Regions from separate parts of the Microlunatus sp. GCM10028923 genome, predicted to be linked through region 2. Evidence: riboswitches for the same ligand, from Rfam matches in the RefSeq annotation. Region 2 holds a riboswitch; the other holds the start of a gene.
The links. Region 2 has a riboswitch for cobalamin ahead of ACFQU4_RS20650 (ABC transporter substrate-binding protein). Riboswitches for the same ligand answer to the same signal wherever they lie in the genome.
Positions count from the first base shown of each region.

Region 1: it holds a riboswitch for cobalamin, as region 2 does, so the genes downstream of both, metE (5-methyltetrahydropteroyltriglutamate--homocysteine S-methyltransferase) here and ACFQU4_RS20650 (ABC transporter substrate-binding protein) in region 2, are expected to answer to the same signal.

Region 1 covers NZ_JBHTFF010000002.1:480,662-488,782, forward strand. Annotated here, with positions in the region: gene ACFQU4_RS06430 (group II truncated hemoglobin) at 1-476, shown strand, start outside; gene ACFQU4_RS06435 (sensor histidine kinase) at 753-1,979, opposite strand; gene metE (5-methyltetrahydropteroyltriglutamate--homocysteine S-methyltransferase) at 2,202-4,511, opposite strand; cobalamin riboswitch at 4,638-4,773, opposite strand; gene ACFQU4_RS06445 (amidohydrolase family protein) at 4,865-6,064, shown strand; gene ACFQU4_RS06450 (hypothetical protein) at 6,072-6,767, opposite strand; gene aat (leucyl/phenylalanyl-tRNA--protein transferase) at 6,857-7,561, shown strand; gene ACFQU4_RS06460 (hypothetical protein) at 7,607-8,107, shown strand.
Region 2 covers NZ_JBHTFF010000008.1:115,508-123,628, reverse strand. Annotated here, with positions in the region: gene ACFQU4_RS20665 (IclR family transcriptional regulator) at 1-497, shown strand, start outside; gene ACFQU4_RS20660 (ABC transporter ATP-binding protein) at 436-1,287, opposite strand; gene ACFQU4_RS20655 (FecCD family ABC transporter permease) at 1,287-2,333, opposite strand; gene ACFQU4_RS20650 (ABC transporter substrate-binding protein) at 2,773-3,990, opposite strand; cobalamin riboswitch at 4,077-4,280, opposite strand; gene ACFQU4_RS20645 (hypothetical protein) at 4,699-4,941, opposite strand; gene ACFQU4_RS20640 (PPOX class F420-dependent oxidoreductase) at 5,265-5,687, opposite strand; gene ACFQU4_RS20635 (hypothetical protein) at 5,756-5,995, shown strand; gene ACFQU4_RS20630 (DUF2207 domain-containing protein) at 6,005-7,864, opposite strand; gene ACFQU4_RS20625 (ABC transporter ATP-binding protein) at 7,976-8,121, shown strand, end outside.

The DNA.
Region 1 (8,121 bases), on a different contig from region 2:
TCGCCGGGGCGGGCGGTTCGGCGCCGAGCCTGTACGACTGGGCCGGTGGCATCGACGCGCTGGAACGGCTGACCGAGGAGTTCTACCGGGTGGTGATCACCGACGAGCTGCTGGCGCCCGTGTTCGCCGGGATGTCGGGTGATCACCCGAAGCACGTCGCGGCCTGGCTCGGCGAGGTGTTCGGCGGCCCGGCGGCGTACTCGCGTGATCATGGCGGCCACGCCGGCATGGTGCGGCACCACCTGGGCCGGGCGATCACGGAGGAGCAGCGGCGCCGCTGGGTCACCCTGCTGCTCGACGCGGCGGACCGGGTCGGCCTGCCCGACGACCCCGAGTTCCGCGCCTCGTTCGTCGGGTACCTCGAATGGGGCAGCCGGATGGCCGTCGTCCTGTCCGCCCCGGACGCCCGGCCCGACTTCGACGAGCCGATGCCCACCTGGACCTGGTCCCGGCCGCCCTGGACCCCCGAGTCCTGACCGCGAGCCCGAGTCCTGACCGCCACCGGCGGCCCCGGCGCAACGAAGGGGTGGGGTTGTCGACATTCCCGCGTCCATCGGGGCGGAACACGGTGGGGTTGTCGACACTCCCGCGCCGTCGGGGCCGAACCGGTGGGATTGTCTACATCCCCGCGCCCGTCGGGGCGAACCCGGTGGGGTTGTCGACATTCCCGCGCCCATGGGGGCGAACCCGGTGGGGTTGTCGACATTCCCGCGGGAACGGGGGCCGAGCTCGGTGGGGTTGCGGCCGCGAGGTCAGTGGGAGACGGCGTGGGGGCGGTGGGCCGGGTCGCTGGTGGGGCGCCCGGAGCCGGGCCGGCGGACGGCCGGCCTGAGTTCGACCGGACCGGCGGCCGGGGCTTCGGCGCGCTGCGCGGTCGCGGGCAGGGCGAGTTGGGCGGTGAGGCCGCCGCCGGAGTCGGCGCGCAGGGTGAGCGTGGCGTCCAGTGAGCGGGCCAGGTTCTGCGTGATCGCCAGGCCGAACCCGTGCGCAGCCGGGCCGCTCCGGGTCTCCGGCGTCGGCCGCAGCGCGTGTTCGACCTCGCGCTGGCTCATCACCTCACCCGTGTTGGAGATCGTGATCGTCGGCTGACCCCAGCCGCGGCTGGTGCCGACCCAGACCGTCCCGTGTCGCCGGTTGTACCGGATCGCGTTGTCCAGCAGCCGATCGACGATGCCGCGCAGGATGGTCCGGTCGGTCTCGGCCCGGACGTCGTCGATGTCGAAGATGATCTTGACCTGGTGGTGCAGCCGCAGCGCCTCCAGCCCGACCGCGGACTCGACGATGACGTCGTCCAGGTTGGTCGCGGTGATCATGGGCTCGACGGTGCCGGACCGGGACAGGGCCATCAGGCCGTCGACCAGGTCGAGTGATCGTTGGTTGGCGTAGGACAGCTGTTCGATGAGGTGTTGCGTCCGGGCCGTGATCAGCCAGTCGTTGGCGGCCGCGTCGAGCAGCTGCCGGGTCGTGGCCAGCTGGGTCGGCAGCTCGGTCTCGGCGATCGCGGTGAACCGGCGGCGGGCCTCGAGCTGGTGGTCCAGCCGGGACAGCATCCGGTTGAAGCTGCCGGCCAGCGCGACGAGCTCGTCGCGGCTGGAGACCTTGGCCGGTTCGCCGACCTCGAGCTGCCCGCCGGGCGGGCCCTGGGCGGCCCGGGTCGCCGCGGCGTTGAGATCGTTGAGCGGACGGAGCACGCCACCGGTGATCATCCAGGTGACCAGGGTGGTGCCGGCGATCAGCGTGATCAACGCGACCACCGAAACGATCATGAGCGCGTCCAGCAGGCGCCCGGTGCCGCCGGTCAGCAACGGATCCGGCACCAGCCGGACGGCGACGTTGACCGCGACCAGTGCGGTGGTGGCGGCGATCGCGGCCAGGATCCCGTACACGATCGTCAATTGGGCGCGCGTACTGACGCGACGGCGCAGTCGTCGCCAGCTGAACAGGAAGGCCCGGCCGAGCGTGACGTGTTGCGCGGTCATGACCGTTGTTCCGTGATGATCAAACGGCGCATATCAATCCCCCGATCGACAGTGTCGATTATGCGCAGATTCCTGCCGTGGCGGGCGTAATCGGGGGTAATCGAGCGTGGCGTGTCTGGCGTCGTTCCGGACCCGCACTAAAGGCTGTCGAAGCCTGCCCCGAACCTGTCGAAGAGTGTCGGGCCCGATCGGGCTCGCTCTTCGACAGGTCCAGGGAGTTGATCAGCCGACCGGGCTCAGCTCGGTCCGGACCTGCCGGGCCGCGGCGACCAGATGGCGCAGCGACTCCTCCACCTCGGCATAGCCCCGGGTCTTCAGACCGCAGTCCGGGTTGGCCCAGAGCCGTTCGGCGGGCAGGGTCTGCCCGGCCAGCCGCAAGGCCTCGATCATCTCCTCGACCGGCGGGACCCGCGGCGAGTGGATGTCCCAGACGCCCGGGCCGACCTCGCGCGGATAGCCGGCCTCGGACAGTTCGCCGACGACCTCCATCCGGGACCGGGCCGCCTCCAGGCTGATCACGTCGGCGTCCATCGCGACGATCGCGTCCACGATGTCGCCGAACTCGGCGTAACACATGTGGGTGTGGATCTGGGTCGCGTCGGTCACCCCGGCCGTGGACAGCTGGAACGCCGCGACGGCCCAGTCCAGGTAGCCCGGCCGGTCGGCCCGGCGCAGCGGCAGGGTCTCCCGCAACGCCGGCTCGTCCACCTGGATCACCCGGATCCCGGCGCTCTCCAGGTCGGCCACCTCGTCCCGCAGGGCCAGCGCCACCTGCCGAGCGGTGTCGCCGAGCGGTTGATCATCGCGGACGAACGACCAGGCCAGCATGGTCACCGGGCCGGTCAGCATGCCCTTGACCGGACGGTCCGTCAGGCCCTGGGCGTACGAGGCCCAGTCCACCGTCATCGGCCGCGGCCGGGACACGTCGCCGACGATGATCGGCGGCCGCACGCACCGGGTCCCGTACGACTGCACCCAGCCGTTGCGGGTGCTCAGGAACCCGACCAGCTGATCGGCGAAGTACTGCACCATGTCGTTGCGTTCCGGCTCTCCGTGCACCAGCACGTCGACGCCGAGCTCCGTCTGCAGCTTGATCACTTCGGCGATCTCGTCCCGCATCGCCTGGTCGTACGCGGTGTTGTCGATCTTCTTCGCCCGCAGGTCGGCCCGGGCCTGGCGCAGTGTCGTGGTCTGCGGGAACGAGCCGATCGTCGTGGTCGGGAAGGCCGGCAGCTTGAGTTGATCATGCTGGGCCTCGGCCCGGACCGGGTACGCCGAGCGACGCCGGAGTTGATCATCGGTGACGGTGGCCAGTCGCTCCCGTACCGCTTGATCACGGACGATCGGCGACGTCGCGCGGGACGCCAGCCGGGTCGCGTTCACGGTCAGCTCGCCGGCCACCGCGTCCCGGCCCTGGTTCAGGGCGCGGGCCAGAATCGCCAGCTCCTCGAGCTTCTGGTCGGCGAACGCCAGCCAGCCGGCCACGGTCGGGTCGAGGTCCGGCTCGTCGGTGACGTCGATCGGCACGTGCAGCAGCGACGACGAGGACGACACGTCCAGCCGGTCCACCAGGCCGAGCAGGGTGCCGAGCTTGCCCAGCGCCGCGGCCAGGTCGGTCCGCCACACGTTGCGGCCGTCGACCACCCCGGCGATCAAGCGTTTGCCGGCCAGTCCGGGCTGCCCGGCCAGATCATCGAGACTGGCCGAACCCGGACCGACAAGATCAACAGCGAGCCCCTCGACCGGTGCCGACACGACCACCGGGGCCGCGTCACCGAGCCGGTCGAAGTAGCTGCCGATGATGATCTTGGGCCGGTTCGGTACCGCGGCCAGGGTGGCGTAGGCCTCCCGGAACCGCTCCAGGTCGGCCGGATCGAGGTCGGTGACCAGCACCGGCTCGTCCAGCTGCACCCACTCGGCGCCGGCCTCGGCGAGCCGGCCGAGCAGCTCGGCGTAGACCGGAATCAGCTTGTCCAGCAGGGAGATCGGCGCGAAGTCCGGGTCCTCGGCGGCCTTGGCCAGCAGCAGGAACGTGACCGGCCCGACCAGCACCGGGCGTGCAGCGACGCCGAGCTCGGCCGCCTCGGCCAGCTCGTCGATGATCTTGGTCGGGTCGAGCGCGAACTCGGTGCCGGCGGACAGCTCGGGCACCAGGTAGTGGTAGTTGGTGTCGAACCACTTGGTCATCTCCAGCGGCTGCACCCGGTCGTCGCCGCGGGCCATCGCGAAGTAGCGGTCCAGCCGGCCGGCGTCGGTCGTGGTGTCCGGCACCGCCTCGGCATGGCGGGGCGGGATCGCACCGACCATCCAGGCGGTGTCCAGCACGTGGTCGTACAGCGAGAAGTCGCCGACCGGCACCTCGCCGAGCCCGGCGTCGCGGAGCCGCTCCAGCCGTTGCCGGCGCAGCGTCGCCGCGGTGTCGAGCAGGGCGGCGGCGTCCGTGCCGCCCTTCCAATAGCGTTCGATGGCGCGCTTCAGTTCGCGGCGCCGGCCCTGTCGGGGATAACCGTGGGTCGTGGCAATCGAAGTCATCTGAAGAGAACTCTCCTTCGCGAGTCCTGCTGATCCGCCGGAGGAGGGCAGCGCCGGAAGAGCTTCCGGCCGACCCTCCCTCGGGATCGTCACCTCCGCCAGGCGGGCGCCGGGCGGACGGCTGGCAGGTCTTCGGACTCGAGGGCACGGGGCGGACCCACCTACTGGCCGTCGCTTCCCAGGCCGGAGCCCAGTGCTTGGTGACGGCGGTCGTTCCCTGATACCGCTGCGGGGCAGTCCCGGATTCGCACCGGGTTCCCTTGTCCAGCCGCACCCAACACCCTATGCGCGTCGCGACCGGTTCTTTCGGTGATCTCACCACGGAACCGCCGAACCGGGCGCCTAATAGGACCATGACCTCACCGGCGCCGACGAGGCTCGTGGCGGTACGCGCCGCCCGGCTGTTCGACGGGGCGAGCGGCACGCTGATCGCCGACCCCTGCGTCGTGCTCGACGGGACCAAGATCGTCGAGATCACCTCCGGCACCGCCGCGCCGGAGGGCGCGACGGTCGTCGAGTTCGCCGGCGCGACGCTGCTGCCCGGCCTGATCGACACCCACGTCCATCTGTGCTTCGACGCCAGTGACGATGTGGTCGCGCGGCTCGCCGAGCGCGACGACGAGGCCGTGCTGACGGCGATGACCGCGGCCGCCCGGTGTGCGGTCCGGGCCGGGGTGACGACCGTCCGCGACCTCGGCGACCGGGACTACCTGAGCCTGCAGTTGCGGTCACGGGCCGCGACGGACCCGACGCTCCCGACGATCGTCGCCGCCGGTCCGCCGCTGACCACGCCGAACGGCCACTGCCACTTCCTCGGCGGGGCCGCGTCCGGGCTCGAGGGCGTACGGGCAGCGGTCCGGCAGCGGGCCGACCGCGGCGTCGACGTGATCAAGGTGATGGCCAGCGGCGGCCAGCTCACGCCGGGCACGCACTCCGAACGGCCGCAGTTCTCGCCGGCGGACCTGCGTGCGGTCGTCGAGGAGGCGCACCGGCTCGGCCTGCCGGTGACCGCCCACGCCCATGGCACCCAACCCGTGCTGGACGCGCTCGCCGCGGGGGTGGACGGGCTCGAGCACGCCTCGTTCCTCACCACCGACGGCGTGGACCGGCCGTCGGACGAGCTGCTCCGGGAACTGGCCACGCTGCGGGTGCAGCTCGGACTGACGCTCGGCATCGCCAACGTGCCGGGAGTCGCTCCGCCGCCGGACATCGTGGCCCGGATCCCCGCGCTGATGGAGAACGTGCGGCGGATCGTGGCGTCCGGCGCGCTCGTGGTCATCGGCACCGACGCCGGGATCGCACCGATCAAGCCGCACGACGTGCTGCCGCTCGGTGTCGCCCAGCTGGCCGACCTCGGCCCGTCAGCGCTGGCGGCCCTGACGGCTGCAACCTCGATCGCCGCGGAGGTGTGCCGACTCGGTGACCGGAAGGGACGGCTGGCACCCGGCTACGACGCCGACCTGGTCGCTGTCGACGGCAACCCGCTGGAGGATCTCGCCGCGCTGCTGCGGGTGCGCGCCGTCTTCGTCCGGGGCACCCGGCTCGCCGATTGAACCCGGATCAAGCCTGCAGCGCGCGGCGCCGGACCAGTTCGGTCTTGGCGTACTTGCCGATCTGGTGGGTCGCGACGCCGTCCATCACGGCACCGACGCCGCCGCCGATCAGCGGGATCCGTTTGGTCACGAGCAGGGCCAGGTTGCGGCCGCCGACCGCGGCGAGCAGCCCGGACACGACGGCCTGGGCGACCGCGGCGTCCAGCGTGGGGTCGAAGACCGGGGCCGTGGCGACGGCCAGCGGCGAGGTGGGGAACTTGCCCTCCGCGATCCGCTTGGCGACCTGTTCGCCGCCGAGCAGGCACATCAGCAGGGCGGTCCGGACGCGGGGATCGTCGAGGTCGTACCCGCGCAGGTGGGCGATCGCGGCGACCATCCGGACCTGGACCACGGCGACGCCGGTCAGGTTCGCCGGCAGCGCGACCGGCAGCGTGGCCAGCCCGCCGATGTTGGTGACGAAGCCCTGGGCGGAGCCGAGCATGACGTGCGACTCGATCACGGACTCGACCGCGTCGTCGACGTACCCGGCGCACTTGGTCAGGTGCTTCCCGGCGGCATGCTTGGCGCTCGGCAGCCGGCCGATCCCGTCGATCGCCGCCTCGACGACCCGGCGCAGCACGCCGCCCGCCGCCTGCGGACCCTGGGTCCGGATCGGTTCGAGCGAGCGTGCGATGTTGCGACCGAACTCCTGCGCTGACGGCATCCGACCTCCCGGGCCACGAAAATCACCACCAGCGTACGTCCACGGGGGTGACGGCACGTCGCCCGCGCCCGGGCGGCACAATCGGGGGCATGCAGCCGTCGCCGTTCGGCCCTCCGGCGGACTGGCCGGACGAGGACCTGATCGGGTACTCGCACGGGTTCGACCTGGGACTGGTCGTCGCGGCCTACCGCACCGGCGTGTTCCCGATGCCGATCGGCCGGGGCACCATGGGCTGGTTCTCCCCGGTCCGGCGCGGGGTGCTGCCGCTGGACGGACTCCGGGTCAGCCGTTCCCTGCGCAAGATGCTCAAGCGGTACGAGATCCGGGTGGACACCGCCTTCGACGCGGTGCTGGACCGGTGCGCCGACCCGAGCCGCGAGGGCTCCTGGATCAACGGCGAGATCCGGGCCGTCTACACCGAGCTGCACCGGGCCGGCGTGGTCCACTCGGTCGAGGCCTGGACCCTTGACGACCGGCTGGCCGGCGGCCTCTACGGGGTCGGCCTGGGCGGACTGTTCGCCGGCGAGTCGATGTTCCATGACGCCGAGATCGGCCGGGACGCGTCCAAGGCCGCGCTGGTCGGGCTGGTCGAATTGCTCCGCGCCGCCGGGCCGGAGGAGAGCCGGCTGCTGGACGTGCAGTGGCAGACGGATCACCTGGCCACGCTCGGCGTGGTCGAGCTGGATCGGGCCGACTATCTGGACCGGTTGCCGGCGGCGCTGCAGCTCACGCCGCCGGTCTGGCGGGCCGGAGTGTTCACTCCGGAGGCACCCGCCGCCCGGCCGAGCCGGTGACGGACTAACATCCGGCCAGTGCAGGACGAGCGGAAGACTGTCCGGTTGAACCGGTTCTGGTCCGGCCAGGTCGAGCCCCTCGACGTGCTGCTGGTCGTCTTCGCGGCCGCGGCGGTCGCCGGGGTGGTGACCTGCGTGTACGTCGCGATCTGGCTGCGGTCCACCCAGCCGGCGATCTCCGGCGCGGTCGCGATGATGGCGATCGTGCTGGCGCTGGCGTTGGGCGGGATCGGCTGGCTCGGCGTCCGCGGCCGGACCGTCCAGGTGGGCCTGGCCCGGTCCGGGGTGGTGCTCGGCAGCGGTGAGTCGCGGCTGGTGATCCCGTGGACCGACGTGGCCCGGATCGTGGTCGAGGACTCCGACGGCAACGGCAAGTTCCTGCCGGTCCGGATCCAGCTGAGCGACATGGCCGCGGAACTGGACGACCCGATCGTGAGCCGGATGTTCGGCGGCGACGGGCTGGCGCTGTCCCCGATGGGCGGCCTGCCCGCGCACCGGCTGGACAAGGTGGCCGGCTGGGCCGAACACCGCCTCGAGCTCGTCTAGCCCCATTCGTCGGT
Region 2 (8,121 bases):
ACACGCTGAACGAGATCACCCGGCTGACCTGCAACGTCGCGGTACCGAAGGGTTCGGAGATCATCTACATCGAGAAGATCTCGCCGGCGGCGCACCGGGTGAACCACTACCGGCCCGGCGGCCGGGCCCCGATGCACGCGACCGGGCTGGGCAAGGCGATCCTCGCGTTCAGCTCGCCGGCGCTGGTGGAGTCGGTGCTGTCCGGCCCGCTGGAGGCCCGGACCGGGCGGACGATCACCCGGCCGGACCAGCTGCGCCGCGAGCTGGCCCGGATCCGCGAGTCCCGGATTGCCTACGACGTCGAGGAATCGCGGCCCGGGCTGTTCTGCGTCGCGGCGCCGGTGTTCGCTCGCCGGCGGACCGTGGTCGGCGCGATCTCGGTCACCGGCGCGACCGAACTGGCCCAGGCGCGGCAGTTCGCGCCGGTGGTCCGGTCTACCGCCATGGCGATCTCCCGGGCTCTGGACGCCGGTGGTCGGCACCGGGCTGCGAGCTGAACCCTGCGACGGGCCCGAAGGTCCGGGTCTCCGGGTCGAACCGTGCGGCCGGGGTCTCGAACACCCCGGCGATCGCGCCGGAGGTGATCAACTCCTCCGGCGTGCCGGACCGGACCGTCCCGTCGTCGATCAACCACGTCGCATCGGCGGTCCGCAGAGCCAGCTCGACCTCGTGCGTCGAGACGACGATGATCAGCCCCTGCTCGGCGGCCAGTTCCCGGAGCAGGATCATCAACTCGACCCGGGCGCCCACGTCGAGGAACGAGGTCGGCTCGTCCAAGATCAACAACTCCGGCTCGGTGATCAGGGCGCGGGCCAGCAGCACCCGCTGTCGCTGACCGTCGGACAGCTCGGCGAACCGGCGGTCGGCCCACGGGTGGGCGTGCAGCCGGTGCAGGACGCCGTCGACCAGGTCGCGTTCCCGGGCGGTCAGCCGGCCGGTCAGCCGGGCGTACGGATGCCGGCCGAGCTGTGCCACCTCGCGGGCGGTGAGCAGTCCGGCGTCCACCCGGTCGGTCAGCACCACGGCGAGCCGGCGAGCCCGTACCGGAGGGGGCAGGTGGTCGATCGGCTGCCCGTCCAGGGTGGCCCGGCCGGCCAGCAGTGGCTGCAGCCCGACGATCGAGCGGAGCAGGGTCGACTTGCCGGCGCCGTTCGGCCCGAGCAGCGCGGTCACGGTGCCGGCGGCGGCGTCGACGTCGATGCCGTCGGCGATCACCGTGGTGCCGGTCCCGGGGCGGTGCCGCCGGTAGCCGACCGCCACGCCGGTCAGGCTGAGCCGGGGGTCCATCAGACCGCTCCCGCCGCGAGCCGGCGCGACCGGACCAGGACTACCAGCACCACCGGCACGCCGACCAACGCCGACACGACGTTCACCGGCAGCACCAGGTCGCCGGGCGGCAGCTGGGTGATCATGGAACAGGCGACCGCGACGATCACCCCGAGCAGCAGCGTCGCCGGCAGCAGGATCCGGTGGTCCGAGGTGCCGATCAACAGCCGGGCCAGGTGCGGCACGGCGATGCCGAGGAAGGCGATCGGGCCGCAGTAGGCGGTGACCGCGCCGGCGATGATCGCGGTCGCCGTGATCGCGGTGTAGCGGATCAGCCGGACCCGGACCCCCATCGTCAGCGCGTACCGCTCGCCGAGCAGCATCGCGTTCAGGCTCTGGCTCACGGCGAACAGGATGATCGCGGCGACCCCGATGATGGTCATGAGCAGCACCAGGTCGCCGCGCGGCACGCCGCTGAAGGAGCCGAGACCCCAGGAGATGAACTGCTGCAGCCGGGCCGGCTCGGCGAACGCCAGCAGCAGCGAGGTGACCGCGCCGACCGCCGACGACACCATCACACCGATGATCAACAACGTGATCACCGAGGAGATCCATCGGCCGAACAGCAAGATCACCAGCAGTACGGCGAGCGCGCCGGCCGCCGCCGCGACGACCACGCCGCCCCGCCCGGCGCCGGTGATCGCCACGAACCCGGCACCGACCGTCCCGCCGCCGAGGGTGATCAGGGCGACGCCGAGGCTGGCCCCGGACGAGATGCCGAGCACGTACGGGTCGGCGAGCGGGTTCGCGAACAGGGTCTGCATGACCAGCCCGGCGACGGCGAGCCCGGCCCCCGCCGTCGCTGCCGTACCGACGCGGGGGAGTCGGACCCGGTCCAGCAGCGTCGTCCAGGAAGGATCCCCGGCGTCGCCCGTGAAGAGGAACCGCAGCACCGAGGGCACCGGGATGTTCACCGTGCCGACCGCCGAGGCGACCGCGACCACCGCCAGCGCGACCACCGCCAACCCGACCAGCACCAGCCCGAGCCGTACCGGCCGACCCCCCACCCCGGAACCCGGCGATCCGGGACCTGGTGCTCCGGGACCTGGTGTTTCGGGACCTGGCGTTCCGGCACCTGGCGTTCCGGGACCTGGTGCTTCGGAATCTGGTGCTCCGGGACCTGGTGTTCCGGGACCTGGTGCTCCGGAGCCCTGTGCTTCGGAATCTGGTGTTCCGGGACCTGGCGATCCGGAGCCCGGCGCCCCGGAACCTGGCGCCGCGGAACCCGACATCCCGGAACCCGACATCCCGGAACCCGACATCCCGGAACCCGACATCCCGGAACCCGACATCCCCGAACCCCGCACCCCCCAACCACGCCGACCGGGCACAACAGCAGTGACACGCCGCCGAAACGGCTGCTTTTGTGCCCGGTCGGCGGGGTCGGCGGGGTCGGCGGGGTCGGCGGGGTCGGCGGGGTTGGGAGGGGTGGTCACGGCTGGGTGGTCAGGAGAGGGGCTGGTAGAAGGTGAAGGTGTGGTCGGGCAGCAGGTCGGGGTGGGTGATCGCGACGAGGTCGGCCAGCGTCAGGTCCGGCCGCAACGCGCCCAGCTCGAAGTAGTTGTTGCCGCCCGCGTCGTTGAGCTGCTTGCTCGGCGCCCAGAGCTTGCCCGACTTGTACGCGGTGAACTCGGCCAGCCGCGGCTCCTCGGCGGTCGCCTCCTTCTTGGTCCGCCAGTTGGAGGTGGTGATCCACGTCTTGGCCGATCCCGACTTGCCGAGGACGGCCTCCAGGTCGGTGTTGATCGAACCGGTCGACGGATCGTCCTGCCAGGGCCAGCTGCCGCCGGAGTCCTTGATCATCTTCCCCTGGAAGCTGCCGCCGGCCGGTACCGACCAGACGCCCTGATAGGGCTGGCTGAGCACCAGCTCGACCGGCTCCGCGTCGGCGACCAGCTGCTGGGTCTTGGTGTAGTCGTCGCGGATCTTGTCGAAGACCGGGCCGGCCTGGGCCTCGGTGCCGGTCAGCGCCGCGAACAGCTTGATCCACTCGGCCCGGCCGAGCGGATCGTGCTCCAGGAACTCGGCGCCGCCGAGCACGCCGATCCCGGCGTCCCGGACCGTCGCGTAGGCCGGCGAGTCGGTGCCGTCGGTGATCAGCACGTCCGGCTTCGCGGCCACGATCGCCTCGGCGTCGGGCGTCCCGGCGGCGGCGTACTCGGTCACCTCGGCGCCGGCCGCCCGCTTCTTGGCTGCCTCCGAGGAGATGTACGCCTTCGCGGCGACTCCGGTCACCGCATCCAGCCGGCCGAGCGCCTCGAGCGCGGGCAGGTGCGTGGTGGAGCCGGAGAAGAGGCTCTGTACCGGCGTCGTGATCACCTGCGCCTTGGTGAGTTCACCGGTCAGCTCGGGCTTCGGCGCCCCGCAGCGGACCAGTACGTAGCTCTCCGGCTTGCCGCCGAAGACCGGCTGCTTCACCGTGACCACCTGATACGACCCGTGGTAACTGATCGTGAAATTGTCGGCGAATTCGAGCTTCTGCTTGTCGGGGTAGTAGTCGGCGCCGGGATCGAAGCTCTGAACGCAGCCGGCGCTGTCGACGCCCGCGGGCGCCGAGGACGAGGTCTGGGCCGGGGGCGCTGTCGTACCGCAGCCGGCCAGGGCGATCGTCGTCGCGGTGATCAACAACGCGAGCAGTCGCCCGCGGATGCCGTGAATTCTCAACTCTGCAAGGCCTTCCGGACCTCGGCCGCGGTGCGGCCGGATGGGGATCCGGCGGACCGTCCCTCGCGGCGCCGGACGTCCGGATCGGCGACCCGGACACCAGCGGCAGGTTTTCGGACTCGTGGGTTCCGGCCGTTCCCGGCCTGCCGGCGGCCGCCGCTTCCCGGGCCCGGCCTCACGGCTCGGCCCAGTGCGTTCGGCGCGGTCGCCGTCCCCACTCACCGCTGCGGGGCAGTTCCGGGCTTGCACCGGATTCCCTCCCCGCTGGCGGCGGTAAGTCTAATCGCGATCCGCGAGCAGAGCGTTGCCGCGGCCCAGGCCCACCGCTGGGAGTCGGGCTCGGTCGACGGGGCGGTCCGACGCTGGGCGCGGTCGGTCGACGGCCGGCCTGGGTGCCGCCGCTCCGAAGCCGCCCCGGGCCGCTCAGCGTCTGACGTTCCCGCGGGAACGTCGCGCGCGGGCATGCAGGGTCGAGACCCCTGGCTGGTTGCTGTCCGGCCCTCGACGCGGGCGCGCGCCGAGGAGGGCGTACGGCACCTGCTCGGCACCTGTCCTCGAGGACGGAGCTGGTTGATCCGAACGAGTCGACCGGCACTCCCGCAGCGACGGGCGGGGCGGGGCCGCGACCGAGTGGACCGATGCCGGCGTGGCGCGTACGCCGAGGACAACCCGGCGCTCGACTCGCAACACCGGGCCCCCTGCTCCGGGTCAGAGATTCATGGCGTCGCCGAGCGGAACGTTGGACCTGCGCACGATCCAGAGTCCGAGCAGCCCGACGAGGGTCGTGATCGCGACCGAGACCGCCAGCCACGGCCAGGCCACCGGCGAGCGCTGCACGGTGAGCACGATCGCGACGATCACCTGCAGCGCGGCCAGCCCGAAGCCGCCCCACACCAAGATGCCACCGACGATCGCGAGCAGCACCCGTTCGCGCTTCTTACCCTCTGCCATGGCACTGACGCTAGCCTGCGCGCCCCGATGGGCGACCACCGCGGCCCCGGTCGGAGCCGTCGTGAGCATGGGATCCCCAGACGTTCCCGCGGGAACGCCTCCCGCCGGGTGCAGCGGCGGTGTCAGCGGAAGGAGTAGCGGCGCCGCACCGAAGATCCTGCGGTACGGCACCGGGCGCACGGATCGGGCCCACACCGAGTGGACGCTTTGACCGCTCAGCCCTCAGACACGGCCCTTTCCGTCCACTCGGCGAGCCGAGGTCGCGGCCCACGGGAAGATCTTGTGGCCGCGCCGAGCGCCGACTGCGGACTGTGCCCGGGTGATCATTCCGCCCAGGGGCCGTAGCCGCTGACCCGCTCCACGGCGTAGCGGACCACGTACCCGCGCGTCCGCGGCTCGGGGAACTCGAGCTGCGGGTCGACGTACACCTTGGTCCAGCGGTTCAGCAGGTCCCAGGCGTCGTCGGTCTCGACGACGGTCGCCCGCGCCCTGAGCGTCACGTACGGTCTGGCCAGTTCACCGGGCGTGCCGGGCGCCAGGAACGACAGCACGGCACGCGGATCACGTTCCAGGTTACGCAGCTTGCGGATCCGGCCCAGATGGGCCGTCACCAGGTCGTCCCCGTCCAGCCCGGCCCAGACGACGGACACCTGGGGACTGCCGTCCGGGTTGATCGTGGTCAGGTGGACCAGCGGACCGGCGGTGATCAGATCGCGGACCCCGTCCGGAAGCGTCACAGTGCTCACGTAGCTCGACAACCGCGACGGGCCGACCCGTTATTCCGAACGCGCCGCGGCTCAGGCAGGATGTGGCGATGCCCAACGGAAAGCCCGGTGATCATCCCCTGACCGACATCCTGGTGCACGGGTTCACGGTCTTCGGCTCAGAACTGGACGGACTGATCCGCGAGATCGACGACCTCGGCGGCTCGGCGGACCTGGCCCGCGAGGTGAACCTGCTGGACTACGATCCGCGACTCGGCGGCGAGGCAGCCGACCGGGCGCAGCTCCGGGAGCGCTTGATCAGCCTGCGCAACCGGCTCCGGGCCGACTAGCGAGTCGGCTCACCAGCCGCCGCCACCGCCGCCACCGACCCCGCCGCCGACGCTGCCACCGCTGAAGCCGCTGCCGCCGCTGGAGCCCGCGGACGCGGCCGTCATGGCGGCACTGCTCGCACTGGAGAAGGCGTCCAGGCTGCTGCTGAAACCGCCGGAGCCGTAGAACGCCGCGGCCCCCAGGTACGGCCCGACGTACCAGTCCGGCTGCGGCACGTCGTGACCCCGGGCGGCCAGGTCGGCGAAGATCCTGGCCCACCGGTCGGCGACCCCGAAGACGATCGCGTACGGGAGGTAGCGGGAGAACAGGTCCTCGCCCTCCTCGAACTTCAACTGGTCCGCCTCTGCCGTCTCCAGGTAGAGCCGGAACCCCTTCGCCTGATCGAGCATCGCGGTCCCGGTGGCGGTCCGGGCCGGCATCCGGCCGGCGAAGCCGAAGGTCACCAGGCCGGCCAGGACGATGCCGAGGCCGATGATGCCCCAGCCCATCGTCACGGCCATCACGGCGGTGGCGATCGCGCCGACCACGACGAGCGCGCAGCCGGCCAGGATCCAGAGGCCGCGTACGGTGCCCGGGTTGGCCTTGAACCAGCCGCGTTCGTCGGTCACGTCGGTGAGCAGCTTGGCCGGCACCGCGGCGGCGGTCAGCCCGGTCATCGCCTCGGTCATCCGGATCGGGTTGCCCTTGTCGAACAGCCCGTTCAGCGCCGCGGACTCGTACCCGCGGAACTGGTCGGATCCGTCCAGCCGGGTCAGTTCCCAGTCCTTGCCGCCGGGCAGCTTCGAGCCGGGCTCGGGGTCCACCTCGGCGATCCGCAGATGCCCGCGGACGGCGAGGTCGATCACGGTGGCCGTGACGTCGCGCTGCTGCGCCTTCTCGTCGATCAGCGTGCCCACCTCACCCGGCCGGGCGTCGTCCGGTGGCGTGAACCGGACCGCGACCGGTCCGCTGCTGCCGCCGACGGTGGTCGCCGCACCGTCCGCGCCGGCCGTCGGCGCCAGGCCCGGGGTCAGGCCGGTGAAGCGCTCGTCCCGGCCGCGGCGACGGGCGATCGCGGCCAGCCCGCCGGTGCCGAGGGCCGCGATCAGGGCGCCAGCGCCGACGGTGATCGGGTTGGCGGTGAAGGTGTTGCCGAGGTGGAGCCGCTTGGTCAGGATCGGCTCGGCGCCGACGAAGGTACCGCCGGGCCAGCCGGCGACGATGGTCATGCCCTGGCCCTCCGGCACCTCCGGCACCGAGAACTGGGCACCGACGCCGGAACCGGACGCCTGGCACTGCTGCTGGCTGCCGGCCTCGCCGGCGAAACACTGGGTGGCCGAGAGGTCGGCCGGGCCGTTGACGATGATCGACACGTTCCGCAGCGGCACTTCCCAGTTGCTGATCACGTTCCAGTTCAGCTCGTCCAGGCCGGAGCCGCCGCCGGCGCGGGGATTGACCAGCCCGCGGATCGTGTACTCGACGTGGTACGACTGCAGACCCTTGACCTCCTTGTTCTCGTCGCCGATCTTGACCGCGAGGAGGCCGTTCTTGGTCTCGGTGTCGGTGTCCGTCGGGGCGCCGGTGCTGCTGGTGACGGCGCCGAGCTCGATCGGGAAGCTGCGCCAGTGCTCCGGGTCGCCGTCGATGGCCTGCCGGGACGGCAACACGAGGTACGGACCGTGGCCTTCCTCGGTGCCGAAGTCGAAGTCGAAGTCGAGGCTGATCTTGGCGGTGCCGTCCTCGGCCAGCTGAACCGCCATCGCGTACTTGGTGATCGCCCAGCCGTCCCCCTCCGCGGCGGCTGCCGGCGCGAAGGCCAGCAATCCGGTGAGGGCCAGACCGACGGCTGCGATCAGGCGGGCGAGGCGGGTGCCGGGTGAACGTTTCACCTCCCCCACGATAGGACACCCCGTGTCGCCCGGCGGGAATGACAGATGTCATGGGTAACCGCTGACAATGCGGCCGGGCCGAGTCGTCCGTACGCCAGCACACTGAGATCCGTGAACACTGATCGTGCCGAACCTGCACTGACCCTGACCGGGGTCCGCAAGTCCTACGGCCCGGTGACCGCGGTCCGCGACGTCGACCTGCGGATCGAACCGGGCGAGATCGTCGCGCTGCTGGGGCCGAACGGCGCCGGCAAGTC